DNA from 2 places in the Marinomonas foliarum genome. Region 1 is predicted to be linked to the other one. Evidence: predicted binding sites of a transcription regulator. Region 1 holds the regulator's gene; the other holds the start of a gene.
What was found. Region 1 encodes FNR, which switches genes on or off when oxygen is low (the NO sensors DNR and NnrR bind a similar motif). Its sites were predicted from a motif close to TTGATNTANATCAA; they were not measured.
Positions count from the first base shown of each region.

Region 1 (16,149 bases):
ATGGACCACAGCTGCAGTTTCCTAAGCAATAAACAGGCTCTAGGGTAATATTGTAATCGCTAGTTGTTTGGTGGTACTGCACTTCCAAAGTGCTTTTAGCGTGAGCTTCTAGGCTACGAGATCCTAAAGCTTGACAAGCTTCTGCACGACATACTTCGACGACATGACGCCCGGGTTGCTTAGTTCGGAAGTGATGGTAAAAACTGATTACGCCATGAACTTCTGCACGGCTTAATTTTAAAGATGCTGCAATGAGCGCTACAGCCTCTTCTGGGATGTAAGAGAAACGATCTTGTATAGCATGTAAAAGTGGCAGTAAGGCGCCTGGCTTGGCCTTAAACTCATCAATGATGGATTGACCGACGGTAGGTTCCCAAGTCACGAATCTCGGTGTAGTCATTATTATAAATCCTCCTACAACCGCCTTAGTCGCTAAAAACTCATACAGGCGGGAGTGTTATTTTTATTGTAGTACCTATTGATGCAAAGCACACATTCGCCCTGAACCAAAAAATAATACCTCATGATATTTAGGCGATATTGTCGCTTACTCACCATCATAAAATGTCGAGATTCAGACATTTCATCCCTGGTCGCATACGGCGTTCAATGTCGCAGGATCGCACATCCCCTCATGTTCAACTTATCTCATTACGACATTTTATATCTTGAGATACGCTCTCCCTGCTTCTTTAAGGTAAGCGGGATCGAATCAATTATTCAATTGAAAAATTAAGACAATGCATTGGCGTCTGATCCGAACTCAATAAAACGTCGTTATGACAACAGCTGATGACGCTGGCATGCAATAGATTAACAAGCAGCTGGTTTTTAATTGTGCTCACTTCGTACTCGTTTACTCAGTAGGAAACAAGGGCAGTATCTTCCAGACATATTGGATGAATATTCAGGCTAACGTTAATAAATATAAAATGGCATTAATATGAAAATTGGAATCCCAAAAGAGATAGAAGATGGCGAACTAAGAGTTGCCATGACCCCTTCTATTGCTTCCAAAGTGAAGCAGTTAGGGTTTGATATCGTAATGGAAAGCGGAGCTGGTACTGCAGCTTCCTACTCAGACGAAGCCTATGAAGAGGCTGGTGTTGAAATAACACAGGATACTAAAAAGCTTTGGCATGAGGTTGACGTCCTGATAAAGGTTCGCCCTCCTGTTGAGCACCCTGAGCTTGGGTTTTATGGTGTTGAGTTGTTAGGTAAGAGTCAAACTCTAATCAGTATGATACACCCAGCGCAAAATGCGAACAAACTTCAGCAGCTTTCTGAGCGTGGAACGAATGTCGTAGCATTAGATGCCGTTCCACGTATTTCACGAGCTCAGAAAATGGATGTTCTTAGTTCGATGGCTAATATTGCTGGTTATCGTGCTGTCGTCGAAGCGGCTCAACACTTTGGTCGATTTTTTACTGGACAAATTACAGCAGCGGGTAAAGTTCCACCTGCAAAAGTGCTTGTAATCGGTGCTGGTGTTGCGGGTTTAGCCGCAATTGGGGCCGCCAAAAGCATGGGTGCTATTGTGCGTGCTTTCGACACTCGCCCAGAGGTAAAAGAACAAGTCGAAAGTATGAATGCCGAATTCCTACTGTTAGATTTTAACGATGAAGATGGCAGTGGTGAAGGTGGTTACGCTAAAACCATGAGCGCAGAATTTATTGCTGCTGAAATGGCGCTGTTTGCGGAACAAGCAAAAGATGTAGATATCATTATTACGACAGCATTAATTCCAGGCAAAACCGCCCCTGAGCTTATAACCGAAGACATGGTTCGCTCAATGAAGCCCGGCAGCGTTATTGTTGACTTGGCGGCAGAGACAGGTGGCAACTGTCGTTTAACACAAGCCAATGAAGTGATTGATGTACATGGTGTGTCTATTATCGGCTATACCAATCTGCCAAGCCGTATGGCGGCTCAGTCCAGTCAGTTATTTGCTACTAACATTTATCACCTTCTTACTGAGTTATGCCCGAATAAAGACGGTCAGATCGATCTCAATATGGAAGACGAAGTGATTCGTGGAGCAACGGTTGTGAAAGATGGCAGTATTACTTGGCCACCACCGGCACCTAGACTTTCAGCAGCACCAAAATCGGATGTGAGCGAACAACTGAAACCAGAAAAAGCTGATATAAAAGCCAAAGAGAAAAAGCCGAGTGCTTTTGGCTTCCTCTTACCGGTTCTTATTACGGGGGCATTGCTGCTTGGTTTGGGCACCATTGCGCCAGCGGAATTTATGGCTCACATGACGGTTTTTGTATTGTCATGCTTTGTTGGTTACATGGTGGTTTGGGGGGTGAGTCACTCTCTTCATACGCCACTTATGAGTGTAACAAACGCGATTAGTAGCATTATTGTGATTGGTGCTATTACCCAAGTGTCGAGTGACAGCCCAATCGTATCTATTCTAGCTGCGATGGCGATTTTTATTACCAGCATCAACATTGTGGGCGGTTTTGCCGTGACACATCGCATGCTAAAAATGTTCCGTAAATAGGAGATAAACAATGAACTTTGGAATAATGACAGCCTCATATATAGGGGCTAGTGCGTTGTTTATCATGGCCTTAGCTGGACTAAGTCATCAAGAAAGCGCAAGACGCGGTAATATTTATGGCATGTTGGGTATGGCTCTCGCAGTTGTTATCACTATTGCTGGTGCCGTAACTGATAACTATGAATTGCTGCTACTCGGCATAGTACCCGGTAGTTTAATTGGTTGGTTGCTTGCCAAACGCGTTGAAATGACACAAATGCCAGAGCTGGTGGCTATTCTCCATAGCCTAGTTGGTTTGGCTGCTGTTTTTGTTGGCTTTGCGAATGCATTAGGCCATGGGCAATATGATTCTTTGGTTGCTCAACGCATACATGATGTAGAGACAGCGATAGGTGTGTTTATTGGTGCGGTAACATTTACAGGGTCTTTAGTTGCTTATCTAAAGTTGAGTGGCAAGGTTTCTGGCAAGCCGCTTAGATTACCTGCTCGTCATTTACTTAATCTTCTGATTTGTATTGCTGTTGTGTATTTGGTTGTGCAGTTTGCTCAGGTTGGTGCAGCAGAAGGCATGAACTATCTTGCGATAATTACCTTATTGGCTTTTGTTTTTGGGGCGCATTTAGTCATTGCTATTGGTGGTGCAGATATGCCTGTCGTGGTTTCTATGCTAAACAGCTATTCCGGCTGGGCCGCCGCGGCAATGGGCTTTATGTTAGGTAACGACTTACTAATTGTTATTGGTGCATTGGTTGGTAGTAGTGGTGCGATATTGAGCTACATCATGTGTCGTGCTATGAACCGTAAGTTCCTAAATGTCATTCTTGGTGGCATTGGTGGAAGCAAGGTCAACAAAGCAAGCGGTACTACAGGCGCTGAGCAGCAAGGTACTATTATCGAAATTCAAGCTGAAGAAGCGGCGCAAGCCTTGGCTGATGCGAAAGAAGTGATGATTTTACCTGGCTATGGTATGGCAGTAGCTCAAGCACAGCATATTGTGTATGAAATCACCAAGAAGCTTCGTGATAAAGGGGTGAATGTACGCTTTGGTATTCACCCAGTAGCGGGTCGTATGCCCGGTCATATGAACGTTTTATTAGCTGAAGCTAAGGTGCCATATGATATCGTCTATGAGATGGATGAGATCAATGATGATTTTAAAAACATCGATGTATCTATCGTTATTGGGGCAAATGACATTGTTAATCCCGCAGCGAATGAAGAGCCTGATAGCCCTATTGCCGGCATGCCAGTGTTAGAACCTTGGCACGGTAAACAGACAATCGTTCTTAAGCGAGGAATGAGCCGAGGATATGCTGGTGTTGAAAACCCTCTGTTCTTCAAAGAAAATACTCGTATGCTATTTGGTGATGCTAAAGAAAGTGTAGAAGCTTTACTAAAGCATCTGTCATAAAGCTTAAGGTGATATGAATTAAGTAAAACGCCAGCATAAGCTGGCGTTTTACTTATGGCCTGTAATAAGCAATGCTGCACTGGCCACAATTTTTTGACAAACCTTCAGATAGTGTAAATACACGGCATTTTGCAATTAATACTGGGATTTAAATTCAAGCAAGCCTATATTAAGTAGACAATTTAATGTTTAGGTATTCCAATGAAAACTCAATTACTTATGATCATTGCAGTGATTGTATCGTCTATTCTGACGATCTCTCAGCGTGCAAATGCTCAAGAAGTAAACCAGTTTCGATGGTTAGAGCCTACAGTTGAGCAGGTTTGTCATGAGGTTGTTACTCCTGACAAAGATACTGGATCAGATAAAGGTTGCTTATTTTTAAGTTTATCTTATGTTAACGCCCCACTTCTCCAATCTAATTCATACATTTTTGATGCCTTTGCTGCCAGTGCCAAAGTTATTCGTAATGTTAATCCAAGAGCTCCGCCATTTTCATTGATATAACTCACCCTATTTTTATTTAACTATTTTTTATTGGGGATCTATCATGAAAACATTAACTTACGTATCAACAAAAAGTGTAAATGAACTTACATGGCCTGCTACTATTGAAAACATTAATATCTATTCTCCTGCCGTCACTGTGTTTACGGACTTTCAAAAAGCGGGGCCTCGGGTAATTGAATCTAATACTCGTGCCGATGAGCTGGTGCAATTAATGAGAAAAGAGCACGTACGCATGAAAATAGTGGTTGATGCCGATAACCATTTTGTCGGTATTGTCAGCTTGGAGGATCTGTCTGAAGATGTCTTTATCAAACAGGTTGCAAATGGTTTTGATCGTTCTGAACTGATGGTTGCTGATTTAATGAGATCAAAGGAGGTGCTACTTGCTTTGTCCTATACTTCATTGCAGCATTCAGATATAGAGTCACTTTTATTTAGCCAGCGTAACAATAAGCTGCAGCATTTATTAGTGATTGATGAAGAAACAAAAGCCATTCGTGGCCTAGTGTCATCAAGTGATGTGGCTCGTCAGTTAAGGTTGGATATTGATGTTGGCTTTTCTAGCTTTGAACAGACTTATGAAAGTGCCATTCTTGGACATAAAGAGCACTCAAGAAAGTTGAAAGTAGCCTAATTCCCCTACTTCACTTAATAAGCAAAAAAGCCCAGATTTTGATCTGGGCTTTTTTATTTAAGTTAGCTTTCTTTTTTTTCAATCCAGTAATAGTAAATATCACCCTCTTGCGTTTGTTTCATAAGCTTGTGGCCAAGAAATTGGCAAAATTTAGGGATGTCCCTTGTTGTTGATGGGTCTGTTGCAATAACCTTGAGTACATTTTTTGCAGTGAGTTTTCGCATCTCAACATGCAGCATCATAACGGGTTCTGGGCAAAGTAAATCAGTTGCATCAAGCAGTGCTTGGTGTTCCATAATGTTTTCCCTTTGATTAGGTATTAAGTTCGAGCCATTTTTTTGTGTGTGCTGCTAATTCTAGAATGGTATCGTCTATGCTTTTGTTGAGCTTTTTAAGGGTTTTGAAGTCGTGATCAGCACCTTCAATCCATAGAACTTCGACATTATCAGGCAATGACTGTCGACTCACCCAATCTAGAGAACCAAGCTGATCTCTTGTTCCTTGAATAATAAGGCATGGTTGTTTTAACCCTTCAAGAAACGACAACCTATTTTTTTCAGGCTTGCCAGCTGGGTAAAAGGGGAAGCCAAAACAAATAACCGCTTTGACACAAGGCAGATGACTCAATTGAGTGCCTACACGCCCTCCCATCGATTTGCCAGCAACCACACATGCGTCTTCATTTTCGATAAGTTGTTCAAACTCTGGGATAAGAGACTTGAAGTTCGGTGGTGGCCTTTTATTACCTGTACGCTCCTGTTCTGCCATATATGAGAAAGTAACAGGATGTACGACTTGTTTGGTTTGCTCATTAAGGGCGTTGCAAAGGCGTACTAAAAAGTCGTTTTTATGACCTGCTCCAGCCCCATGAGCAAAGTATATAGGGAGTGTTTTCATACTTTCATGCTTAAAAGCCACTATTAAATCAGATTCATCTTAGCGTTAGAACTAAATTCAATTTTTTATAGAAATTGAAGTCGGTTTTTTCAACATTCAGGAAGATAACTATTGATCTGTGTCAGAATAAGCTCTTGCTTGAAAGAGTAGAATTCCTATTAGAAATTTTAATAGGAACGAATAATGATCTGGGATTCCGCACTTATTAGTAAGTATGATTTATCTGGGCCTCGCTATACCTCTTATCCTACTGCTCCACAGTTTGACGCTTCAATCAGCAAAATAGCGCTGATTGACAAGATGTTAATGCCATCGGAAGCAGATCTTAGTTTGTATTTTCATGTTCCATTTTGCGCGCACCTTTGTTACTACTGCGCGTGTAACAAGATTGTCACTAAGCAATACGATAAAGGGATAGAGTATGTTGAGTTGTTAGGTGAAGAAATGAGACTGCGTAGTCTTATGCTTGATGACTCAAGGAAGGTCACACAGCTCCATTTTGGTGGTGGCACCCCTACTTTCCTGACAGAAGATCTTATTAAAGTATTATTTGATAGCGTCAAACAATATTTCAATTTGGTTAATGATGGTTCACAGGATTACAGTATTGAGATCGATCCTAGAGAGATTAACTACTCAAAACTTGAGCTACTGACTGAAATGGGTATCAACCGAATTAGTGTTGGCGTCCAAGACTTTGATCATAAGGTTCAGAAAGCAATACATAGAGTACAGCCCTATAGTATGGTTGAAAGCCTTGTTGAAGACGCTAGGAAGTTAGGCATTAAATCGATTAATTTCGATCTAATCTATGGCTTGCCTTATCAATCTATTGAAGGCTTTAAAGAAACGCTTAAACAGGTTGTTTCATTATCACCAGAGCGGATTTCTTTGTTTAATTATGCACATTTACCTGATCGTTTTCGCGCTCAAAGACGCATAAGTGATGACTCTTTGCCTTTATCTAGTATGAAGCTTGATTTGCTTAAAATGAGCATAGAATACTTATTGGCCGCTGGTTACGAATACATTGGTATGGATCATTTTGCAAAACCGAATGATGAACTAGCCATAGCTCAAAAACAGGGAGAATTACAACGAAACTTTCAGGGCTACACTACACATGCGGGCACGGATTTAATCGCATTTGGTGTTTCTGCAATTAGTGAACTAAATGGCGTATATATTCAGAATTATACTGACTTACCTACTTATAGGAGTAGTATTGAAAAAGGTCAGTTAGCTATTGCTAAGGGATATATTAGTGACTGTGATGATAGAATACGCCATCATGTCATCATGACTCTAATATCACAGTTTCAGTTAAACATGACGTTAGTTGAGCAAAAATTTAGTATTGATTTTGATAAGTATTTCTCACAGGAAATAGATAGCTTAACTCCCATGCTTCAGGATGGAATGTTGGAGTTTGATCGAAGTGGAATGCAGACCACTATTAAGATCACAGGCCGTGGACGCTTGCTTATTCGCTGTATTTGTATGGTTTTCGATAAGCATTTAAATAGCACAGTAAAATTCTCAAAAGTTATTTGAATTAATATCAGGGAGATTGATATGTCACTGACACACACACACTCACGATTTAACAGTACGCTCACTTCACAGTGCCAAAACTGCAGTTTGAGCGCACTTTGCCTTCCAATCGCACTTGCAGATGAAGATATTAATCGATTAGACCAGATTATTGAGCGTAAAAAACCCCTTAAAAAGGGAGAGTTCTTGTTTCGCCAAGGTGAGGCCTTTGATTCTGTTTATGCTGTACGTTCAGGTACGTTAAAAACATTTAACATTACCTCCTTTGGAGAAGAGCAGATTACAGGCTTTTATTGTCCTAGCGAGCTGGTCGGTTTAAGTGGAATTGATTCAGGAGCCTACCCTGTGTCAGCAAAAGCACTTGAGACTACGACCGTATGTGAAATTCCGTTTAGTCATCTAGAAGAGCTTTCATCACAAATCCCCTCCTTAAAACATCAAATTTTTAAAGTTATGAGCCGTAAAATATCTGATGATCAACAGATGATGGTGCTTTTGGGTAAAAAGAACGCAGATGAAAAAGTGGCTTCTTTTCTACTGAACTTATCTAACCGTTTTAAAAAGCGTGGATACTCAGCCAGCTCTTTTCGTTTGTCTATGTCTCGTGGAGAGATTGGTAATTATCTAGGGCTTGCGGTAGAAACGGTTAGTCGTGTTATTACTCGTTTTCAAAAAAATGAGTTGATACATGTCGATGGTAAAGAGATTGAAATCGTTGATTTCCCAGAAATGCAAAAACTCGTTGGGGTTGCGAGTGATTGTGGTAAAATCAGTCAAATTTGATTGATATATTGAGGCAATACCATAATGCTCTACGATGATTTTTACGTTAAGTCACTAATACAAACAATAGAAGACTGGCCTAAGCAAGGCATCAGTTTTCGGGATATTACTCCCATTTTTAGTGACCCAAAAGGGATGAGAATGGTTGTGGATGCTTATGTGCATCGCTATATTTCTTCTGATATTACTCACATTGCCTGTATTGATGCTCGTGGCTTTCTTATTGCTGCTGTTCTTGCGTATGAATTACAAAAACCACTGATCTTGGTTCGTAAGAAAGGCAAGCTGCCAGGCAAGACTATTTCACAAAAGTATGCCTTAGAATACGGAGAGGCTGAGTTAGAAATACAAGAAGGTGCGGTTAAAGCAGGTGATGAAGTCTTATTGTTTGATGACTTAATAGCAACAGGTGGAACTCTTCTCGCCGCAATAGAATTACTGTCAGCACAAGGTGCGAATATTAAAGAGGTTGCAGCAATTATTGATTTGCCAGACCTTGGCGGCAGTCAAAAACTACGAGACACTAACATACCAGTGTTTAGCCTTTGTGCTTATGATGGTGATTGATATCGCTATTTGAGCATTTTAAGGATAGAAAAAAGGTGGCTTTAGCCACCTTTTTAGTTTGTGTTAGAGCCTTACAACTATTAGAAATCAACCATGGCACCGATTGCAAAGCCTTCATTCGCTTCAACACGGCTATTGTTATCATAAACTGCAACTGTTTTTCCATAGCTGATGTATGCACGGGCATTACGCATTGTCATGTACTCAGCACGAAATTCATAGGTATACATATGGTCTAAGTTTGTGAAAGATAAAACTTCTGGGGCATAGTAAATAGATCCATAAATGCTGATTCGGTTTGCTTGAGGTAGTGTGTAGCGGTACCAACCACCTAAAGCAAGTGCCATAGATAAATCGCTATCATTTTCTACGTCCGCATCGATGCCATATACACGAGCACCAATCCCAACTTGTAATGGTCCACTTGTGTCTGCATCTTGTACGTTAACGCCAATGTGTGTCGCTGTGAAACTTTCATCTTTGTCATAAGCAACGCCAGCGTCTACGCCGAACGTACCCATGTCAAAATTAACATCACCTTTTACTGTTTCGTTAGTTAAACTTACGCCAGCAGTCGACGCTGCGTTTACGACTGATGCGCCTAAAATACCAGCGGTCAATAATAGTGTTTTACAAGTAATGTTCATTTTTAAAATCCTATAACGAAATAATGTTTAATCTGTTCAAAGCATCAGGGTTTTGCTTCAAGCCTTTGAAATCGAATAACTCTGTATCTGCTAAGTGTGAAGGGACAATGTTTTGCATTGCAGAAAACATAGTTTCTGTTCTACCTGGGAATTCAACTTCCCATTTTTGAAGCATGTCTTTTACAACTTGTCTTTGAAGGTTCTCTTGTGATCCACACAAATTACAGGGAATAATTGGATACTCTTTCATGACAGCAAAGGCTTCGATATCTTTTTCTTTGCAGTAAGCCAAAGGACGAATAACCACATGTTTGCCATCATCGCTTAATAGCTTAGGCGGCATAGATTTGAGCTTGCCACCAAAGAACATATTCAAAAACAAGGTTTCAAGAATGTCATCTCTATGATGACCAAGAGCTATTTTAGTAGCACCAATTTCTTCCGCAAAACCGTATAGCGAGCCACGACGTAATCTTGAACATAACCCACAAGTGGTTTTTCCTTCAGGTACAATCTCTTTTACTATACTGTAAGTGTCGCGCTCTAATATGTGGTAATCAACACCCAATTCTTCCAAGTAAGCAGGTAAAATATGCTCAGGAAAGCCAGGTTGTTTTTGGTCTAAATTGACAGCGACAATACTAAAGTCTATCGGCGCACTTGCTTGCAGATTGCGAAGAATCTCCAGCATTGTATAAGAATCTTTACCGCCTGATAAACATACCATTACCTTGTCACCATCTTCAATCATGTTGAAGTCAGCAATCGCTTGGCCTGTCAGTCTGCGCAGACGTTTCTGGAGCTTGTTAAGCTCTAACTTTTCTTTAGGTCGACTAGATAAATCCATCATAAACACGCTATAAATAAAACGACGCTATATTACTATAAGGATAACGCCATCGCATCAAAAATGAAGGTTTCAGGGCAAAAGTGCACGTTAAATCACTATTATAAGAGTTTTATTACGCCCTAGCTGTTTTCTCCTATAAATTGTAAGTTTGTTTTACACCCCTTACAAATGTACTCAACTCCCTTTTGTGCTCTATTGTGGCGCTGTTTACTGAACTGATGCTTTTGACATGAGCAGCGATAAGCATATGGCTGTTTTTGAGGTGGTGTTTCAAAAGTATGGGTCCTACTGGGGTTGATGCCGTACACTTTTCTCATTACAGCTTGCCATTCTTTCCCGTGAGGCCTCACTGAATTACCATAAATCTGGAAAACAATTAGATGAGATACTTCGTGTGGAACCACAGTGTTAATAAACTCAGTTGGGTTTTGCTGGTACATAAAAAGGTTAAATCGCAGCTCGTTTTTTTGTAAGTGCGCCGTGCCTGCAGCTCGACCTCGCTGTTTTAGATTACATGTTGAACGTTTAAATTTATTGCCAAAGAATTCATCTGCCTTATCAAAGCAGTCATTTGCTTTATCAATAATATGACTTAAGGCGTTTGCTTTGTGTTCTTGAGTGGTTAACTCTAATTGCTCCATCATTGAGGACTCACCTCCAAAGCATCCATTTCATGTACTATTTCTAGCAGTGTATCTGCAAAATCTATGACTCGGTCTTTTGATAAACCGGTTAGTCTACTTAGGGATGCGATAGATTTTGGTTTATGGCGACAGATTAATCTTAGTTGGCTGTCACTGAGAACATTTTTACCATAAGAGTATTTCCACGCTATTACTTTATGCCAATTTACACTACCTATTTCAAGGTTGTCTTCATGTAGAGTTGGGTAGTACTGCTCATTGGGAATAATGATCTGAGTTTTACCTTTTAATACAGATCGTGACTTTTCATTTATGTGTACTGAAAAAGCAGAAATTGTGCCAAGTGTTATGTAATCGAATGCAATTAGGTGGCGAATGATGGCTTTCCACTGAACTTCATTAAGCTCTTTTCCTTTAGCAAATAATGGAGATTTTTCAGCATTAGCTGCCAGTACAGACTTGGTTTTTTTTCCCAGCAATATCTGAATTAGTAAAGAGAAAGGTTGAATGCCTCGTGTGTAATAAATTAATGAAAGCAGCTTTTGGCTTGCTATCGTCACATTTTGTTCAGATGTATTGGAAAGGCACCTATCGCAGTTATTGCATACGGGCAAGTCTTCATCAAAATGCGCCAATAAATTTTGTCTTCTACAGCCCCTACTTTCTAAAACTCGAAAAAATTTACCTACACTCGCCAATTCCTTGTTAGCAGAAAAAGGTTGCAATGAGGCTAATTGCTGAGCTTGAATCATATCTTGCAGGCCGTACAAAAGCAGTGCTCTAGCAGGCTTTCCATCTCGTCCCGCGCGGCCTACTTCTTGAAAATAAGATTCCGCATTACTGGGTAGGTCTATGTGAACAACAAATCGGACATGTGCAATATCAATCCCCATGCCATAGGCTGTTGTCGCTACCATTATGGTCCCTGGTTGTTGAGTAAAAGCATTGTGATTAGCTTGCTTATCTTCTTCGGTCATTGCAGCGTGATAGCATAAGCTTGGCAAACCTAGTTCACTAAGCCAATCTGCAAGCTCTTCAGTTTTCTTTCTTGATCTGCAATAAATAATGCCCGTTTCACCTGGCACTTCATGATGTAAAAAATACAACACTTGTTGCTTGGCTTTACGTTTTTGGGCGATTTGAATCTTTATATTTGATCGATCAAAACTGCTACGCAGAACCTGACAATTATTCAATCGTAGAGATGTTTGAATCGTGTTTATTGTCTCTTTATCGACAGTTCCGGTTAAAGCGATGATGGGGACGTTTGGAAAAGATTCTTTTAGTTGCCCCAACTGACTGTACTCAGGCCTAAAAAAACTCCCCCATTGAGAAATACAATGTGCTTCATCTATGGCAAATAAAGAAATATTAAAACTGTGTAAAAAGCCGATAACAGATGGTTGGACTAACTTTTCAGGCGATATGTAAAGCAAGTCGATATGTTCGTGTCTTAGAGCCCAGATTAAGTCATCTTGCTCACCAGGGTTTAGAGTGGAGTTTAGAAACTTAGCTCGAATCCCCTTTTTGCTTAACTCTTCTACTTGCTGAGACATTAAAGACAGTAATGGGCTAACAATGACTGCCACGCCATGCCTGATCAAACCTGCGGATTGGTAGACTAAGGATTTGCCCCCGCCCGTAGGCGCAGCAAGTAAAACATCCTGCCCTGCGCACAAAGCATCGATCGCCACTTCTTGTAATGGGCGATATTCTGAGTAACCTAAGCGGGAAAGTGTGAGTGTCTTTAAATTCATTTAGGAATTATCCCTTAACGCACTGCTTTCTGCATCGATTTTTCGCTCTCTTTTCGCTAGAATCATAAACTTAATTTGTATCGGGGAAACATATACATGGCACATCAACCTCTTGATGATCTTGAACTAGAGACGTTAGAAAATTTTTTGGAATCGGATCAAGTTCATGAGGAATGTCAGAACTTTGTGATGGCTCATGGCTTTTTGACGGCATTAGCTATTTGTCCTGCACCGACAGCGGACAATCAATGGTTACCCGTTATTTTCGAAGAGGCGCCACAGTTCGAAAATGAAAAGCAAGAAAAGCAAATCACCCAGTATTTATCCCGTCTTTTTGTTGATATTCAAAAAGAGCTAGAATCTGAAGATGGCTTTATGGTTCCTTGTGAGTTAGAAATGGGTCAATCTCCTGAAGAGTTAAGTGAGCTGCAAGAATGGGCCACAGGCTTTATGGAAGGCGTGTTTATGACTGAAAGCCAATGGTTTGAGTCTGAAAAGGAAGAAGTTGTAGCTGAGCTTTTATTGCCGATTATGGTTGCGTCTGATTTGTTTGACGATGAAGAAGTGGTACAAATTCGCCAAAGTGAAAAATTGACCAACTCTTGCATTGCACAAATACCAGAAGTGGTAACGGATTTATTCTTAGTGCTTCGTACTGAGCCAGAAAAGCGCCCTTTTCCTAAAGCACAGCCTAAGCAAGGCAATAATAAAAACAAAAAGAAAGGTGGTAAGCGATAATATTCGTAATGCCTGCTTGTAAATTATTGCAAGCAGGTACTTCTAAGTGCAAGTAATGTAATGTCGTCTAATTGAATCGACTCCCCCTGGTACTCCGCCAACTTTCTTTCTGCTATTTTTTGCGCCGTTATTAAGCTTTTTTCTGCATAAGACGCATTAATGATAACCTCTACTCTATCGCTCCCTAACATTTCTTCAGAGGTGTTTTTTAACTCTAATACACCATCAGACATAATTATCAGCGTATCACCTGTGTCTAGTTTGTCGTTTTGCAAGTCCGCTTCAAATTCTCTAACTGACAAAATACCAAGAGGCATGTGATTGGATCTAAGGTAGTCGAGCTCACCAGTCGAGCGACGGATAAATGCATTAGGCATACCGCCGCCCCAGTACAAAATTTTCCCATTGGGATCTACTAACACTAAGTACCCAGCGCAAAACATATAATCGGGTAAAACACTGATTAAAATTCGGTTGATTCTTTCTGCTAATTTATTGATATCAACCAAATCATCTACTGCATCAAAAAAAGCCTGCATCACTGGTAAAGCCCCAATCGATGCGGGCAAACCATGCCCAGTGAAATCTCCAACAAAAGCTAAACGAGCACCATCAGACCGTGTTTTTACAAGCGCTAGGTCACCGTTAAAGCTCGCTGCTGATAATCGAGTTATAGCAACGTATTCGGAATTTCGTTCACTACGCGTTTGGATATGGTCAAGAACATGGTGAGCCATTTCGTGCTCTCGTTCAATCATGGTTTGATAGTATGTGAGTGCTTTGTTTTTACGGTACATTTCTTTGATCAATTCGACATGACGCATATGTGTCTTGAGTCGAATATTGAACAAAATTTCACTGAATGGCTTAGGGATGAAATCGTCAGCGCCACATTGAAAGCAACTACCCATGACAGCGTCTGACGTCTGTGATGCCAAAAATATGATAGGAACGAAGCGATTGCCAGACATGGTTTTCATTTGTTTAACGAGGTCAATTCCGCTGCCACCTTTAATAATAACGTCCAAGATGACAATATCTGGTGCGAAGTCAGAAAAGGCACTTATTGCTTCATCAAAGCAATCAACACTCTTAACCTTTGCGCCGACGCTTTCTGCACATAAAGAAATAATTTCGCGGTAAACCGGCTCACTGTCTACGCATAATAATTTCATCTACTTAGCCTTACTGAATGTCAAAGCGTTTATCGAAGCGTGAAATCATTAGAATGTTTTTAATAAAGTCATTAGCTCCTTCTAGTCTAATAGCGCTGTCCAACTCGATTGCATTTCTCATGCTAAGGAGCATGCCAAGTGCAGCACTGTCTAAATACTCGACCATGCTCATATCGACAACATAGCTTTTATATGTACTCGTCAATGAGGAATAGGCTTCACGAAAATCATTAAATAATGAAAAATCGAAACTTCCAATTATATTAATGGTAACTAGGTCTTTTTCTTCGTTTACAGTAACTGAAATACTCATATGCTAATCGAGCGGGATCAATTGATCTACTCGCCTCCGTGGCATTTTGGCGATGATGGGGCAAGCGCGTTACGCTCACGCCACTCTTTTGTAGAGTAAAGGTGCATAGCAAGGGCGTGAATCATCGACATTTCTTCTTTCAGTGTAGCGTAGACAAGTTGATGGCGCTGAACTAGCCTCTTCCCTTCAAAAGCATCACTAACTAAAACAAGTTTGAAATGAGATTCACTGCCTTCTGGTACATTATGCATATGGCTCTCGTTTTCGAGAGTCATATGCTGTACGTCTAAGTTTTCATTAATACGTGTGTTTATCTGATTTTGTACGATCATTTCGCTCTCTATTAAGCTGGAGTCGGTAGCGTTTCTACTTGGCCATTTAGCAAGGTTTGGCCTTTTTCTTTAGGGTAAGCAACATCAATTGAGACTGCGCCACCTTCTCGCCAAACACTAATAATAGTATCCATGTTCGCTGCCATAACCGCACGCTTATCATCTGGTGCTGCAGCGATAACCTGTAGACCAATGTCTTTCATAAAGCCCATACAAGTCGATGTTTTCACCATGTCAATTTTGTTGAAAGCTTCGTCAAACATCGCCAAAGAGAAGCCACCAACAATTTCCCCATCCATAGTTTCATGTAAACGATAAGTGGTCGACAAGGCCGCTGCAATAGCCAAGTAAAATGGAATTTGGTGTTCTCCACCAGAGCCAGTTTGAATTCGCTGGCTTAGCGTCGTCTTCTTGTTACCATCGGCATCTAATATATCGACTTCGAAATTATAAAATTTACGATAGTCAGCAAGATCTTGTTGTTTCTCATCATCTGAAATCAGCTCTTGAATAGATTCTATAGCGCGAGCATGATCTGGATCGTCGCTTAAATTTGGGTCAAATAGTCCACCTACATTCGCTTGGTCTTGAGCGCTAAAGCGTTCTACTAGATCCAAGATGTCTTTCATATCACCATTTGGGTAATAGCGGAATTGATAGATTTCTTGGTTAAATGGACGGCGTTTTAAACTGTGGTTTAGTTCGCGAATAATGTGTGCCACTTGGTCAAGAGAGTCTTTCAGTTTAGATACATAATCTGAACGGAAAGTTTCTTCGGCTTCTCGACGGGCTAACTCCGCACGTTTAGCGTATTTTGCCAATTCA
Region 1 is NZ_CP070273.1:131,759-147,907, reverse strand. It holds gene JSY38_RS00735 (formate dehydrogenase subunit gamma) at 1-400, opposite strand, end outside; gene JSY38_RS00730 (Re/Si-specific NAD(P)(+) transhydrogenase subunit alpha) at 944-2,512, shown strand; gene JSY38_RS00725 (NAD(P)(+) transhydrogenase (Re/Si-specific) subunit beta) at 2,523-3,923, shown strand; gene JSY38_RS00720 (hypothetical protein) at 4,125-4,430, shown strand; gene JSY38_RS00715 (CBS domain-containing protein) at 4,474-5,067, shown strand; gene tusA (sulfurtransferase TusA) at 5,130-5,363, opposite strand; gene JSY38_RS00705 (alpha/beta family hydrolase) at 5,380-5,964, opposite strand; gene hemN (oxygen-independent coproporphyrinogen III oxidase) at 6,148-7,518, shown strand; gene fnr (fumarate/nitrate reduction transcriptional regulator Fnr) at 7,540-8,301, shown strand; gene JSY38_RS00690 (adenine phosphoribosyltransferase) at 8,326-8,868, shown strand; gene JSY38_RS00685 (YfaZ family outer membrane protein) at 8,949-9,515, opposite strand; gene ttcA (tRNA 2-thiocytidine(32) synthetase TtcA) at 9,526-10,365, opposite strand; gene JSY38_RS00675 (SprT family zinc-dependent metalloprotease) at 10,485-11,009, opposite strand; gene JSY38_RS00670 (RecQ family ATP-dependent DNA helicase) at 11,006-12,766, opposite strand; gene JSY38_RS00665 (UPF0149 family protein) at 12,863-13,504, shown strand; gene JSY38_RS00660 (fused response regulator/phosphatase) at 13,528-14,679, opposite strand; gene JSY38_RS00655 (STAS domain-containing protein) at 14,690-14,992, opposite strand; gene JSY38_RS00650 (BolA family protein) at 15,019-15,324, opposite strand; gene JSY38_RS00645 (SbcC/MukB-like Walker B domain-containing protein) at 15,336-16,149, opposite strand, start outside.

Region 2 (16,149 bases), 1.9 Mb from region 1:
GTCTGCTGTTTTTGTGTTGTTGGTTATCATGACCAGCAATGTCTATTTCCAGCTCGCTTGGGCATGGTTTGCCCTGTCTTTTTTCACTGTCAGTCTGGCCTATCTTCTTAATAAACCAACAATATTTCGCAAACGTTCCGATGGCACAGTACCCATTTATGTGCGCTGGGTATTTCTGCCTTTTTTGTGGAGCACACAGCTTTATAACAGTTGGGCGAGAAGCACAGATTCTGTTCCTGCGTTACAGAAAATAGATGACGGCTTATTCTTGGCTCGACGCTTATTCCCTTCGGATATTCATGAAATAAAAAGCGAGAACATTAGCGCTGTATTAGACGTAACCGCTGAATTTAGTTCTTTAAATTGGATGTCTTATCAAGCCGATGTGGACTACTTAAATATTCCAATTCTTGATCACTCAGTCCCTTCCGATACGCAAATACAAAAAGCTCTTAACTGGATACACACACACCGTAAAACGGGCCGCTCTGTGGTCATTCATTGTGCTTTAGGTCGAGGCCGCTCAGCCTTCATGATGGCAGCGTATTTACTGAGCCAGAACCCTAAGTCCACTCCCAGAGAGGTGATGGAAAAAATACGTGATATTCGCCAGACTGTTCGCTTAAACAAACGCCAGTTTAAACATCTAAAAAGCGCCTTAGAAAGTAAGCTTTTGGTGGTGCATAACTCCGCTTGGCTCATTGCCAATCCGGTGTCTGGAACACGCCAATGGGAAGCACAACAAGACGTTATTTTGCGTTATCTATCAGCCTATTTTGATGTCACGGTGAAAACAACCACACCAGAAAAAAATGGCACTGCATTAGCCAAAGAAGCGGTTAAAGCTTCGCCAGATATGATCATTGCCTGTGGTGGCGATGGCACAGTCACTGAGGTTGCAGCGGCCATGGTAGGCACCAACATTAAGCTGGGTATTATCCCATTTGGCACCGCCAATGCGCTAAGCCATGTGCTCTGCGGCACCATGTCAAAAGTCGCACCTTTGGAAACCATTTGCTTAAACCTAATTGATGGCTGCGAACAACGCATCGACACCGCAACCTGTAACGGCGAATTAATGCTATTACTGGCGGGCGTTGGTTTTGAGCAACAGATGATTGAAAAAGCCGACCGTAGTAAAAAGAACACCAGTGGTCAGCTTGCTTACTTGAAAGGTCTATGGGAAGCCATCGGCCAAAACGAGGTCCATGAATTTACTATTCAACTGAATGACGATGAACCTTTCACCATCACAACACCAAGCCTAACCATTGCTAATGCCGCTCCTATAACGACGCTTTTAGCACAAGGTAAAGGCGTACCGAATATTATGGATGGCGAGTTGGATTTAACTTGGTTAGACCCTGAGCGCATGCAAATATTGAATTTGGCTGAATTGGCTATGCTTGGATTGGGCGACCAAAATGAAGACAGCGAAGCCCCTGAAGGGAACAATGGCGTATTCCATCGTTCTGCATCGCGTGTAACGGTAGATATCAGTCAAGTAGGTCACTATGTGATCGATGGCGAAGAGCGTGAAGCTGAAAAGCTAGAAGTCGTCGTCAGACCTCAATCTTTGAGTGTCATCGTCCCTGAGTCAGTAATTAGCGATAAAAAAGCAAATTACGCATAAGCAATTTAATAACAACCCGCATTCACTCATTGAGCCAATGCGGGCTTTTTTTGCTTACGCTTTAATAGACTTTTGCTCTTTTAAACAAGATTTAAGCTACGACACCGTATTCCAAGGTAATTGCCCTGGAGCGGCATCAACAAAGTTGAAGTACTGTTCTAGCTGGTCAATCAGATCACGTATTACCTCATCCTGACTACAGCCATAGAGCTCATAACCCAGTGCGCCATTACGAATATACACATCGGCCTGCCAATGAGTATCGTATTTCGAATTCTCACTGTGGGCTTCTGGTATTTCATGTTCCGTGGCCACTACTTGGTAATAGAAATCTAACTTTTCGTCCCTTTCTAGCTGAAAAGTAACACCGTTTTCTTCTCTAGTGATATTGGCTTTCCAGCCATGAATCGCGAGCTCTTTTTGTACTTCTTCCATCGCAGGCTCAACCACTTCTTTAATAAAGTGAGTCACCTTAGCTTCGCCAGGAAACTTGAACAAAGTACTTAAGCGTTTGCGCCAGCTGCCTTCATTACTAAATGCTCGACCTGGTGTTGCAGCGGCTTCCACTGCTGCACCACGATGCCCTTCGATTACCAAGGCCCGCCATAAACCAAGTGCCGCAATCAACATGATGATGGCAAAAGGCAGTGCGGCTAAGATGCTCATGGTTTGCAAGGCCCCTAAGCCACCCGCCAGTAATAAGGTTGCTGCAATAATACCTTCTAGAGACGCCCAAAAGACTCGCTGCCACACAGGTGTTTCCAGCGCACCACCAGAAGCCAATGAATCAACGACTAAGGACCCAGAATCCGATGAGGTAACAAAGAAGGTAATGATTAGAAAGACGGTAATCACCGATAGGAAAGTAGACCAAGGCAATAAATCATAGAACTGGAATAATGCTACCGAATGGTCTGCCTGAACTTCGCCAATCAAGACATCTTTACCTTGCTCCATAATCAAATACAGGGCGGTATCGCCAAAGATAGCAAACCATAGGAAAGTAAACAGCGTCGGTACCGCAAGCACACCAAAGATAAACTGGCGGATAGTACGACCTCGGCTAATTTTTGCAATAAACAAGCCGACGAATGGCGCCCAAGCGATAGTCCACGCAAAGATAAACAGCGTCCAGTTACCAATCCAATCACTTTGCGTATAAGCCTGTAGATTAAACGTCCGCTCTACAATGTTGCTGAGATAAGAGCCTGTGTTTTGTACGAAGGCATCAAGAATATGAATACTTGGGCCAACGAAAAACACAATCACCATGATAAAGACAGCCAAGCACATATTTAAAATCGAAAGATTTTTTACCCCTTTATCCATACCAGCAACCACAGAACCTATTGCAGCTAACGTAATTAACCCAATGGCGGTGATTTGCACCATGGTGTTAATCGGTATGCCTTCCCAAAGGTAATGTAAACCCGCGTTGATTTGCGTAACTGATAAACCCAGCGTGGTCGCCAAACCAAACAAAGTACCAAGAATGGCAAACACATCGACAATATGACCAATAGGTCCGTAAATACGATCACCAATCAGGGGATAAAGTGCCGACCGCACCGACAATGGCAAACCATGACGAAAGGCAAAGTAAGCCAGAACCAGCCCCATCAGGCCGTAAATCCCCCAGATATGAAGGCCCCAATGAAAATAGGCAATTTGCATCGCTTCTCGAGCTGCACCAATGGTTTCGGCAGTAGCATTCGGTGGTTGGGAAAAGTGTAAGACAGGCTCAGCAACACCAAAAAACAACAAGGCAATCCCGTAGCCTGCGGAAAAAAGCATCGCAAACCAAGCCGGAAAACTGTATTCAGGGTCTCCATGATCTGGACCTAAACGAATATTGCCCCAGCTACTGAATCCGATACAAACAAGAAATACGAGAAAAATTGCGGTAGCCAGCATATAGAACCAGCCAAAAGTCTGAGTAACCCAAGCCAATGCGCTTTGAAATACCTCTCCTGCAAACTCTGGATTACTTAGGGTTCCTACGATAAGAAATAGGGTAACGATAACGGTTGGGATGAATACTGGTAACAGTATTGCACCCGTTACTGTCTTTTGTGAATTGGTCATAAAAGCCTCCTCTTCTTACACCCTGACAAAAGCTGATAAGAATAGCAACCTGCATGACCTGACGTGACTTCTGTGATTTACACACTAACTCTATGATTAGAAATGAAAAAAGCCAGCATGGACCCCTAATCTACCCATGCTGGCTTTACAATACTAATAATGTTCCGCAACGCTTACCCTAAGTTTTTGCCTTAGGTAAAAGCAAATCAAAGGCTAAAACGCGGCTTCTCACCCTATATCATTAATGTTGAGCTGCGACTTGTAGTGCCTTCATCTCATCATGGCACTCTTTCATTCTGACTTTAACGCGACGCAAGGTAACATCACAGTCTTGAGCTTGCTTTCGCTCTAGCGCCAAATCAAGTTCTTCTAGAACCTTATCTTCCACTTCCTCAAGCTGATCAATATAAGTAAACGTAGTCGAATCGCCAGAGATCTTAGCCAACAGCTTCGTGTACGATTGGCGCGCTTTCACCATGTTGCTAGTGTCATTTTCGACTTCGCCTTGTTGATCAATAGCGAAGGGTTGTAGCTCTTGCACCGCTTCTGCTTTAGCGCCAATCATACGATCAAAGAAAGCTTGGTAAGTACTGTTATCAAGTTTAGTTTTCGCTTCTTGGTAGAATTCAATACCGCCGTTCATCACTTTAATAATGTCTGTAATGTGGTGGGCTTGTGCAGTTTGATTTTGCATATGTTCCTCCTAATTAGCGTTACTTTTATTCCGTGTTGCTACATACATACTTGGCGATGGCTTGATTAAAAACAACCGTATTTCTGTAGATGCACTTAGACTGCATGTTTGCTGCAGAAAGTAGAGACGGCCTTACAAAGCCTCTTTTCTTTATAAAAATTAGGCCTAACCCTTGATCTAAAGCAGCTCTTCCGCTCCTCCTCTGTGCCACTATGACTACATAGCATTGCGTCTAATTAAATAAAAAGATGGAGTTTGTTATGAAAGCAGCTGTAGCCAGTAAATTTGGTGCCATTCTAAACATTGAGGATGTGGCTAAACCTAATGTTGAACCACATCAAGTACTCGTCAAGATTCATGCTTGTGGCGTTTGCCATACGGATTTACATGCTTGTCATGGAGATTGGCCTGTAAAACCTACCCTGCCCTTTATCCCTGGTCACGAAGGCGTAGGTGAGATTGTTGAAGTCGGCAGTGCGGTAAAGCATTTGGTCTTGGGAGATCGAGTCGGCATTCCTTGGTTGTACAGCGCCTGCGGACATTGTGAATATTGCTTAACAGGCAACGAAAACTTATGCCTTTCGCAGCAAAATGCTGGTTATTCCGTCGATGGTGGTTACGCTGAATACTGCGCGGCTCATGCTGAATATGTGGTTAAAGTACCGGAAGGCTTAGGTTATGTTGAAGCAGCGCCGTTATTCTGTGCCGGTGTGACGACCTATAAAGCGCTCAAAGTCTCTGGCGCAAAACCTGGCGATTGGGTCGCTCTATTTGGTATTGGCGGTCTAGGCCATTTAGCCGTGCAATACGCTGTTGCCATGGGATTTCGAGTCGTTGCGGTTGATACAGGCGAAGCCAAACGTGAGCTGTCTATGTCACTAGGTGCAGAATATTTCTTTGATTTCAAAACCGACGATGTCGTAAAAGAAATTCTAGACACAACCTCAGGTGTTCATGCCACCGTTTGTACTGCTGTCAGCAAAGCGGGCTTCAGACAGAGCTATGACGTGATTCGTCGTGGCGGTAAATGTGTCTTGGTAGGTTTGCCGCCAGAAGACATGCCGTTGCCAATTTTTAACACGGTGCTTAATGGTGTCAGCGTAGTTGGTTCCATCGTTGGTACTCGTAAAGATCTAGAAGAGTGCTTGGAATTTGCCGCACGAGGTAAGGTCAAAGCCATTATTGCAGAAAAAACACTGGATGATATTAATGAGATTTTTGCCGATATGGAAAAAGGTGAAATCACAGGCCGTATTGTAATGACCTTGTGATTGTTTGTTTTTCTGGCGTGTGAAGCACAAAGCCAACCCTTACCAGTTGGCTTTGTATTATCTGCATCTTCTCTAAAATACAGTCATTATACTGGCAACCGCGTTGATGCTTTTAGTTCTCGCAAAGAGATATTCGAAGCGATTGCAGACACACCCGGTAATTTTCTCAGAACTTGATCCACAAAGCGGCTGTAATCGTCTAAATCTTTAGCAACCACTTGCAGTAAAAAATCCGCCGCACCTGTGGTGTTATGACAAGACAAAACATTGTCACACTGCTGGATCATCTGTTCGAAAGTTTGAGTGATTTCTGCATCGTGCTGATTACAGGTCAACTGCACAAACGCCATCACCCCAAAGCCTAACTTACGTCGGTCAAGGTTCGCCTGATAATCGGTAATAATACCCTCTTCCTCGAGGCGTTTTAGCCGGCGCCAACAGGGTGTTTCACTTAATGAAAGTTCGCTGGCTAATTTTGCGTTAGTCAGCTTACCGTCTTGCTGCATACGTCGAACAATATCAGTGTCTACCTTATCCAAAGCCACCATTGAAAGATTTCCCTCTTAAATACCAAATATCTGAAATAGTATTTCTTAAGTTCGCTGATATACAAGGAAAAGAGCAAGGTAATTTCTTCTATATTCAGTAGTCTATTAGGCTGACGTATTGATCACCAAAGGAGAACACCATGAAAGCCGTTGTCTACGAAAGCTTTTCAGCCACACCTAAAATTATGAATGTCGAAGATCCAACGCCAGAAAATCATGGCGTGGTGATCAAAGTTGAAGCGACAGGTGTTTGCCGCAGTGATTGGCATGGCTGGATGGGACACGATCCAGACATTGTGCTGCCACACGTTCCAGGTCATGAGTTTGCAGGTGTTATTGAAGCCGTAGGCAAAGATGTTCAGCGTTTTAAAGTCGGTGACCGAGTTACTGTGCCCTTTGTTAGCGGCTGTGGCTCTTGTCCTGAATGTCACGGTGGCAATCATCAAGTCTGTGGTAATCAAACACAACCAGGATTCACTCACTGGGGCTCTTTTGCCGAATACGTCTCTATTCACAATGCGGATGTGAACCTTGTTACCTTGCCAGAAAGCATAGACTTCACCACAGCGGCTAGCCTTGGCTGTCGCTTTGTGACCTCGTTTAGAGCGGTTGTCGATCAGGGTAAAGTCAGTGCAGGACAATGGGTGGCTGTGCATGGTTGTGGCGGTGTTGGCTTGTCAGCCATCATGATTGCCAACAGCATTGGTGCCAATGTGATTGCGGTGGACGTGACAGACGACAAACTTGAATTAGCAAAAGCCCTAGGCGCTTACGCGACCATTAACGCCACCAGCGTGCCTGATGTAGCAGAAGCAATTAAAGAGATCACCCGTGGCGGAGCTCATGTATCAATCGATGCTTTAGGCCACCCAACAACCTGCATAAACTCCATTAAGAGTTTAAAAAAGTTGGGGAAACACGTTCAGGTCGGCTTGCTGTTAGCTGATCAAGCAACTCCACCGATTCCAATGAATCTGGTTATCGCTCATGAATTAGAAATTATTGGCAGTCACGGCATGCAGGCGTTCCGTTACGATGCCATGTTGTCGATGATTAAGTCAGGAAAACTCAGCCCAGAAAAACTACTTGGCCGCACCATCAGCCTAGAAGAATCCATTGCAGCGCTAACCAACATAGACAAGATCAACCCACCGGGCGTGACTGTCGTTACACGTTTTTAACCTCTGTATCGCATGTAAAAAAAGAGCGCTTACCCTTGAGGGCTGCGCTCTTCTCTATTTAGACGATTCGTTTGTTCAGAGAATCCTCTGATACTAACCGTTATTAGCTCTGTTTGGTTTCTAAATGCATTTCAGACTGATTACCCGCATTAGGATCATTGTAGACACTTTCGTCTAACTGTCCTTCGCTCTTAGCAACCACAGTAGACACTACAGCATCACCAGACACGTTAACCGCAGTACGAATCATGTCTAACAAGCGGTCCACACCCAAAATCAAGCCAATACCTTCGATTGGTAAGCCTACTTGAGCAAACACCATAGATAGCATAATCAAGCCAACACCAGGAACGCCTGCGGTACCAATCGATGCCAGTACAGACATTAAGATCACCGTTAGGTAACCCATCATACCAAGCTCTACATTATAAATATTGGCAATAAAGACCGTCGCGACACCCTGCATAATGGCAGTACCATCCATGTTGATGGTCGCACCAAACGGTACAGTAAAAGACGCTACCGAGTTTTTCACGCCAAGGCGCTTTGTCACCGCACGCAAGGTAACAGGAATCGTCGCGTTTGAGCTGGATGTACTAAAAGCAAACACTTGCGTGTTACGCATTTTCTTCATGAAAGTAATTGGGCTCAAGCCAGACAAGACTTTCAGGATCACTTGCAAAGTCACAAATAAATGGAAGAACAAGACGCCAATCAGCACCAATACATAACCCAACAACTGAGCGAGTAAATCCATCCCCAATTCCGCTATAGCTCTAGCGATAAGACAGAACACGGCATACGGCGCCACTTCCATAATAATGGTGACCATCTTCATCATTATGTCGTTTAATGACTCAATGAAATCGCTAACAACCTTAGCTTTTTGTCCTACCATTAAGATGCTTACACCAAACATGATCGAGAAAAAGATCACCGGAAGCATGTCACCTTGCGCCATGGCGCTAATAGGATTTGAAGGAACGATATTAATCAATACCGTCGATAATGGTGGAGAGTCTTTCCCTGTGAAGGTCACAGAGGACTCGGCATTCATGCCTTCACCAATACCAAAAGCGGTGGCAATAGTCAGCGCTGCGGCAATGGCAATGGCCGTTGTCAGAAGGTAAAGAACGAACGATTTAGACCCAATCCTTCCCAGTAACTTGATGTCACCAATGCCACACACACCACAGACCAATGAGAAGAAAACCAAAGGTACAACAAGCATTTTCAGGGCGTTAACGAACATTGTACCAACGACTTTAAACAAGCCATCCGTTAAGTAACTGTTCGCCCATGTCCCATCGGCATTTAGCCCCGTTAAATTGAGGATCAAGCCAACAATGATGCCGAGCCCCATCCCAAGTAACACTTTAAACGTTGTATTCATAAGACTCTCTCATTCCATTTGTCATCGTTGTTTTAACCCGCAAATCATCACAGCGCTAAAATAAAAGTCACGCATAGTACATGCCATTATAGTGCATAAAAACCATTTTCTTTGGTTTGATAGGAAAAGACTGCGTTACTTTACAGGGAGATAAGAGCAAGAAATGTACATTAGTGACACTTAATAGGCACCAGAAAAAGGCTTAAAACAAGCCTTCAAGCCTCACAAAAAGCCAGCACGTCTTTAAGCGGTAGAGGATGACAGAAGAAATAACCCTGAATTTTTTGTGCGCCCAATTCTTGCAGCACTTCTAGCTCCGCTAAGGTCTCCACTCCCTCGCCTAAAACTGTGCTTTTGGTTTCTTTCGCGAAGCCAATGAGTGCGGCAACCAAGGCTCTCTTTCTATGATCTGAATTGATATTAGCGATTAAGCTTCTATCTAATTTAATGATATCGGCCTCCAGCTCCAATATATGCTGGAAGCTGGCAAAGCCGGCCCCTGCATCGTCAACAGCAAGGCGCATGCCTCTGTCTCGAAAGTGCTGAATGGCATTTCTAAACGCCTTATAGTCTGGAATAGATTCTCGCTCGGTTACTTCTAAAACAATACGATGCAGAGGCGCTTTGTCTAACATAGATTGTAAGTAAAGTGATGTAAGGTGCTTAGGAGAAACATTCAGTGTTATATAATATTGTTCAGGAATAAGCGGTAATAAACTTAATGATTCTTCAATAGCAAATAGCTCTAGTGCTTCACCAACACCTGATATGTTTGCCTGATTGAACCAATAATCAGGGGAACGATATGGCTCGACTTGAAAGCGAGACAAACATTCGAAGCCCTTAATAGATTTGGCTTTAAAATCATAGATTGGCTGCAATACAATGGATAGCTTACAGTTATTTATAATGTCAAAAATATTGTCACATGCAGCTTCGCGTAATCTTGATGCGGTCAGTTCTTTTTCGATATTACGAGCCGAAATTTTTGCAAACAGCGTTAACATTGAAAGGTCTTTATTCGTCAATGACTCATCAGCCTTCTCACTGAAGCAACACAAAGTACCATAAAGATAACCATCTGAGAGATAGATAGGCACTCCAATATAACTGCCTATATTTAAAATTTTTGTTACCGCTAACGCTTTGGTTATTTCATTCTGCGACGTATCAGGAATAATTCTCGGCAGTTTTTCTTCGGCAATTAGCTGGCAATAAGTTTCTTCGTTTTTATCCTTATGACCTTTATTAAGTGAACCATTACAAATGTCTTTTTTATCGACATACAACATTTCACGATTACCATTATGAAAACGAGACAAAAACGCGACGTCCATCCCTAAATGCTGTCGAATAGCTTGTACTAGATGCTCCAAATCATAATTAAAGGAACCTGCTAAGAGTTCCGCATCCATTCTGCTTTGATTCTGAACACCCAAAATAGACATCATTAAATCGACGCTACTATTTATTTCTGCTGTACTTGTCTCGAACACTTTCTACCTCTAAGAAATGATTTTATATGTATTAGGCATTATGAATGCTCACCCCAAGACGTAGATAAAGCATACCAAAAGCACTAAATCTCTTACCGTTTTTTTTCCGTGCCAATATGTAATCAAATGAGTCTAGCGTTTTTTTTCAAAACTATTGCGTAAACAAATGAATAGTTAAGTAAGCAGATCAAAGAAAATATAACTTTCGCGATTGCTATAAAGTTTTCTTATAGAATTTTATGGCTAAATATTTCTCACCTTTCAAACTATATGACTCAAACATGTCGTTTTCCTCCTTAGAACCACTTTTTTCGCCGTTCTAACTTTCCCATTTATCCACTTAACTTCCCTCTTTGCGCCTTTGTAAATAGACACTTAAGGTGCTTTAATTCCCTCTATTCGCTGACGTCTCTTTTCATTCAAGCCTCAGCGTACATTAACAATCCAAAAAGGACATTCTATGGTTACCGCGATTATCATGCTTTCTGTTGAGAAAAAGTACATCAACCAAGTCGCTGAAAAACTGGCTTCTATTGAAGGTTTATCTGAAGTGTATTCTGTAAGCGGTTCATACGACATTACCGCCATTGCTCGTGTGCAGACAAATGATCAACTATCTGAATTGGTGACACAGCACCTTGCACAGATCGATAACATTTTAAAAACAGAAACTATGTTGGCGTTTCGTGCTTATTCAAAACATGACTTAGAAGGCATGTTTTCAGTCGGCGTATAATTAAAAAACTCTTTGTTTGGAGCATGCAATAATGAGCCATCTTCATACTGGATCTTGCTTATGTGGTGCGGTTAAATTTGAACTGGAAGGTGAATTTAAGAAGTTTTTCCTTTGTCACTGTAGCCGTTGTAGAAAAACCTCTGGTACAGCGCATTGTGCTAACCTTTTTGCGCCAGGCGCGACCTTAAATTGGTTAAGCGGCGAAGACAAACTCAGCTTTTATCGATTAGAAGACACAAACTTTGCTCGTACATTTTGCTCTGTTTGTGGCTCCAATGTCCCTACCGATGCGAAAAGTCGTGGTTTGGTTGTGGTACCGGCAGGCTGCTTAGATACAGATGTCGATATAACGCCGCAAGCGCATATATTCATGGATAGCAAAGGCAACTGGGATGATCACTTAAGCGATGTGGCTGCGTTCGAAACCATGCCAAGCTAAATAACTACTAAAATAAGCGGTCAATAAAAGCCAACTAGGTGACAAACACCGATGTTGGCTTTTTTATTTAGTTAAAGCTCACTTAAACGACGAGCGGCTTCTAATAGAGTAATTTCTTCTTTAGCGAAACACAGACGAATTATGCGCTGATCTCTTGGCGCTTGCTGGTAAAAAACGCTCACTGGAATCGCGGCTACGCCGACTTGATCAATAAGCCATTCGCAAAACGCTACGTCGTCCAAATCACTGATCGCGCTATAGTCCAATAATTGGAAATAGGTGCCTTCACAAGGCAATAGCTTAAAACGGCTGCTAGCTAATGCGCCTCTCAATACATCACGCTTTTGGCGATAAAAGCTGGCCAAGCCAGTGCTTGCTTCGGGTTCAGCGGTTAGGTGTTCTCCCAAGGCCTGTTGTAAAGGCGTTGCTGTGCAGAAAGAAACAAACTGATGTACTTTGCGAAGCTCCACAGTTAATTCCGCTGGCGCCACAACATAACCCACCTTCCAGCCTGTTAAATGAAAACTTTTACCAAAAGACGAGACCACTAGGCTACGCTTTGAAAGCTCCGCATGTTTGTGAACACTTACTGCGGATTCACCAAAGTGAATAAACTCATACACTTCATCAGACAGTAAATAAATGTCTCGGCTCGCAATCGCTCGCCATAAAGATTCTAAATCCTCAGCCAGCCAACAGCTTCCTGTTGGGTTGTGTGGCGTATTGATTAATATCAAGCGTGTTTTATCCGTTAGCAATTCAGCAAACGCCTGCCAATCAGGGCGAAAATTCGGTGCCGTTAACGTCACTCGTTTACAAACACCGCCCGCCAACGTCACCGCTGGCTCGTATAAGTCATAAGCGGGATCGAACAAAATCACTTCATCGCCGTTATGAACTAAGGCGGCAATCGTATCGAAAATGGCTTCCGACGCACCGCTCGTCACTGTAATCTCACTAAGTGCGTTAACTTTTCGACCATAATGACGCTCTACCAAGCTGGCAATCGCATCTCGCAATATTGGCAAGCCAGTCATGGGCGAGTATTGATTATTATCAGTTAAAATCGCCTGCGAGGCACGCGCCAATAATCGCGCATCAGGCGGAAAATCTGGAAAGCCTTGCGACAAATTGATCGCTCCCTTTTCCGCCGCCAATGCTGACATTCTGGTAAAAATAGTGGTGCCGACGGATGGCAATTTGGAAGTAAGAGTAGAAGAGATGGTCACGATATGTTGCCTTAAGCGAAAGTAAATTTAACTAAGTTAAAAGACTTAAGGATCCTTCGTCAATCCTCTTTGAATGAGAATAATTTTATGATGAGATAATCATTTAATTTATCTAACAATTTCAACAAAAAAAACGCCAAGGCATTCACCTTGGCGTTTTCAGATTGAGCTTGTATTAACTGAGACTACGCAGTCATAAATGGATAATCGGTATAACCTACGGCACCAGATGTATAGAAGGTATTTGGGTTAGGCTCGTTTAATTCAGCGCCCGCCTGAACGCGTTCAACAAAGTCTGGGTTGGCAAGAATATCTTTACCAAACGCCACGCTGTCCGCTTGATTATCTGCTAGCACTTGGTTGGCTTCTTCTGGCGAGTAGCCCATATTGACCATCAAATGCCCCTTGTAAGCGTCACGCGCGACACTGACAACATCGGCTTGCTGCTCGCCAAAGAAGTCCGCACGCATCAAATGCAAATACGCTAAGTTAAAGCGGTTTAAATGTTCGCTCAAGAAGCGAGTCCATGCCACAGGATCGCCTTCTTTCATGCTTTGGAAGCTATTAAGTGGTGATAGGCGCAAGCCAACTCGATCGCAGCCAAATACGTCTGTAACCGCTTCGATCACTTCCGTTAAGAAGCGGGCACGGTTTTCCAAGGAACCGCCATATTCATCTGTGCGCTGGTTCGAGCTTTCACGCAAAAATTGATCAATCAAATAACCATTAGCACCATGAATTTCAACACCATCAAATCCTGCTTCTTTTGCATTGATTGCCGCCTGACGAAAATCTCCCACAATGTCTTTGATTTCGGCCACGGTTAATGCACGAGGTACCGTGTAGGGCTTTTTGCCTTCAGGAGTATGAGTTTCACCATCGATTTCAATCGCGCTGGCAGAAACGGCTTCTTTGCCACCATTTAATAACGGATGACAAGCACGACCACCATGCCAAATTTGCATAAATATACGGCCGCCTTTTTCATGGACGGCGTTTGTCGTTAGCTTCCAGCCTTCGATCTGTTCAGCGGAATATATACCTGGATCATCGCCAAAGGCTGATGTTCCCTCAGTCACCATAGTACATTCGGTGATCAACAAACCTGTGCTGGCACGTTGAGCATAATATTCTGCCATCAAGGCATTTGGCTGATGACCAGGAGCACGTGTGCGAGTCAAAGGCGCCATGATAAAACGATTAGGTAACTCTAAGTTTCCCACTTTTACTGGGCTGAACAGGTTTGTGGCTGTGTTTGTCATGATGAACTCCAGAATAATTTTCAATCTTTATAGAAAGGATAAACACTAGATATGGCAGTTATTTTAAAAAACAATCTCGTGCACTTTCTTTCCTGAATAGTCGTTCAAACTTCTCTTAAATACAGATCAAAAAATAAGCATCAAGAGTGCTTGCAGGTCACCTTTTCAAGGACTATATTGCGAGCATCAGACGACATTTATGTCGACTTTCTTTTACCCGTTTGAACACGTTTCGTGTGAGGGAATTCAAGCTAATGACATCCGACTCCAGCAGGCCAATCGCGCCTTTTGGCACCCTGTTAGGTATAGCGCCAGGCAATGTGCCCGTTTACTCTTCCGACTATGATTCCGCCGATGACAATGAGTTGCCCAACCGGCATGCCTATCGTAGTTATGTAGATGGCATTTTCATGGGCTACAAGTGGCAATGCGTGGAGTTTGCTAGGCGTTGGTTGTATCTCAATAAAGGCTATATCTTTGATGATGTTGCTATGGCTTATGATATTTTTCGTTTAACGTCAGCTCGGCTCATTGCCGATGAAAGCCGCTTGCCACTGAAATCATTTCGCAATGGCTCGTTACGACATCCTGAAGTCGGTGCTCTTTTGATTTGGAACGAAGGCGGTGAATTTGAAGTTACCGGCCATGTGGCGATTGTAACTAAAGTTTTACCGGATCGCTTGTACTTGGTCGAGCAAAACGTCGGCCATCAAGTGTGGGAAGAAGGCCAAGATTACTCTCGCGTGCTTGATGCGCGTATCAGCAAAGATGGTGGTTATTGGCTGCGTTGCTCCTATGGCGATGCGTCCATTATGGGTTGGGTCATCCAAACTGAAGATGACCTGCACGCAGAAAATATTGAACCAGACGACCCAGCGTTGTTTGATTTACAAATTCGCCATGTGCCAAACAAAGGCCAAGCTTCTCGTGCTTGGCTAAATATAGCGAATCCAGCGGAAGAAGCCTTTGTCGACATGATGGGCGGACACAAACTCGCCAGTCGACCGGAAGACGACTACAAATACATGGTGATGACAGAGTCCGCTGAACGAGAACTAAAACGCGCGACCAATGAATTACACGCCTTGTTTATGCACGCTACCGATTATGTGCTGCAAAACGATGATCTGCTTTCTAGCTTTAATATCCCTCCTGCCTTGTGGCCTAAAATCCATCAATCTTGGGACAACCGTCGCAACCAGATGATCACCGGACGCTTTGATTTCAGCTTGTCTGCTCAAGGCATCAAGGTATACGAATACAACTGCGACTCAGCCTCTTGCTACATGGAAGCCGGTATTATTCAAGACAAGTGGGCCACGCATTATGGCGTAGCGGAAGGCGAAGGTTCTGCGACAGAATTGGTCGATGAATTGATCGAAGCGTGGAAAAACAGTGCGGTAAAAGGTGTGATTCACATCATGCAGGACACAGACTTAGAAGAGAACTATCACGCTCTTTTCATGAAACGCACCATGGAAAAAGCCGGACTCAATTGTAAGGTTATCAAAGGTGTCAGCAGTTTGCGCTGGGACCAAGATGGCGATGTAGTCGACGCTGACGGTGTTAAAATTCGTTGGGTATGGAAGACATGGGCATGGGAAACCGCGTTGGATCAAATCCGCGCCGAATGCGATGACGATGAACAACGTCTACGCGACTATAAAACCGATGTAGCACGCAGCGAAGCACCACGTTTAGTCGATGTATTATTGCGTAAAGATGTCATGGTATACGAACCTCTTTGGACGCTTATTCCAAGCAATAAAGCGATTTTACCGGTTTTATGGCTGCTTTTTCCCGATCATCCCTATTTATTGGAATCGTCCTTTGAATTAAGCAATGCGTTAAAAACCAACGGTTATGTGAGCAAACCGATTGCGGGGCGCTGTGGCTTTAACATCAGCTTGTACGACGGTGAAGACGACTTAATGGAAGAGACGACTGGGCGCTTTGCTCATCAAGATCAAATCTTCCAAGCGCTATGGAAGCTACCAGACATTGAAGGATATCGCTCACAAGTCTGTACTTTCTCGGTAGCGGGACATTACGCTGGCAGTTGTTTGCGCGTTGATCCAAGTTTGGTCATCACCAAAGACAGTGATTTGATGACCCTACGCGTCATTGAATAATGATTTAAACTATTGATTTATAAAAATTTAAGCCTTTTTCTCCACAATGG
Region 2 is NZ_CP070273.1:2,204,347-2,220,495, reverse strand. It holds gene JSY38_RS10215 (diacylglycerol kinase family protein) at 1-1,633, shown strand, start outside; gene JSY38_RS10210 (BCCT family transporter) at 1,730-3,718, opposite strand; gene JSY38_RS10205 (PA2169 family four-helix-bundle protein) at 3,960-4,412, opposite strand; gene adhP (alcohol dehydrogenase AdhP) at 4,673-5,683, shown strand; gene JSY38_RS10195 (Lrp/AsnC family transcriptional regulator) at 5,770-6,231, opposite strand; gene JSY38_RS10190 (zinc-dependent alcohol dehydrogenase family protein) at 6,372-7,412, shown strand; gene JSY38_RS10185 (dicarboxylate/amino acid:cation symporter) at 7,516-8,805, opposite strand; gene JSY38_RS10180 (sensor domain-containing phosphodiesterase) at 9,021-10,301, opposite strand; gene JSY38_RS10175 (Lrp/AsnC family transcriptional regulator) at 10,762-11,037, shown strand; gene JSY38_RS10170 (GFA family protein) at 11,069-11,476, shown strand; gene JSY38_RS10165 (methionine aminotransferase) at 11,548-12,705, opposite strand; gene JSY38_RS10160 (alkene reductase) at 12,891-13,967, opposite strand; gene gss (bifunctional glutathionylspermidine amidase/synthase) at 14,222-16,099, shown strand.
Region 2: adhP (alcohol dehydrogenase AdhP) is a predicted target of FNR. The motif match lies at 4,585-4,598, and genes of this name have one in related genera.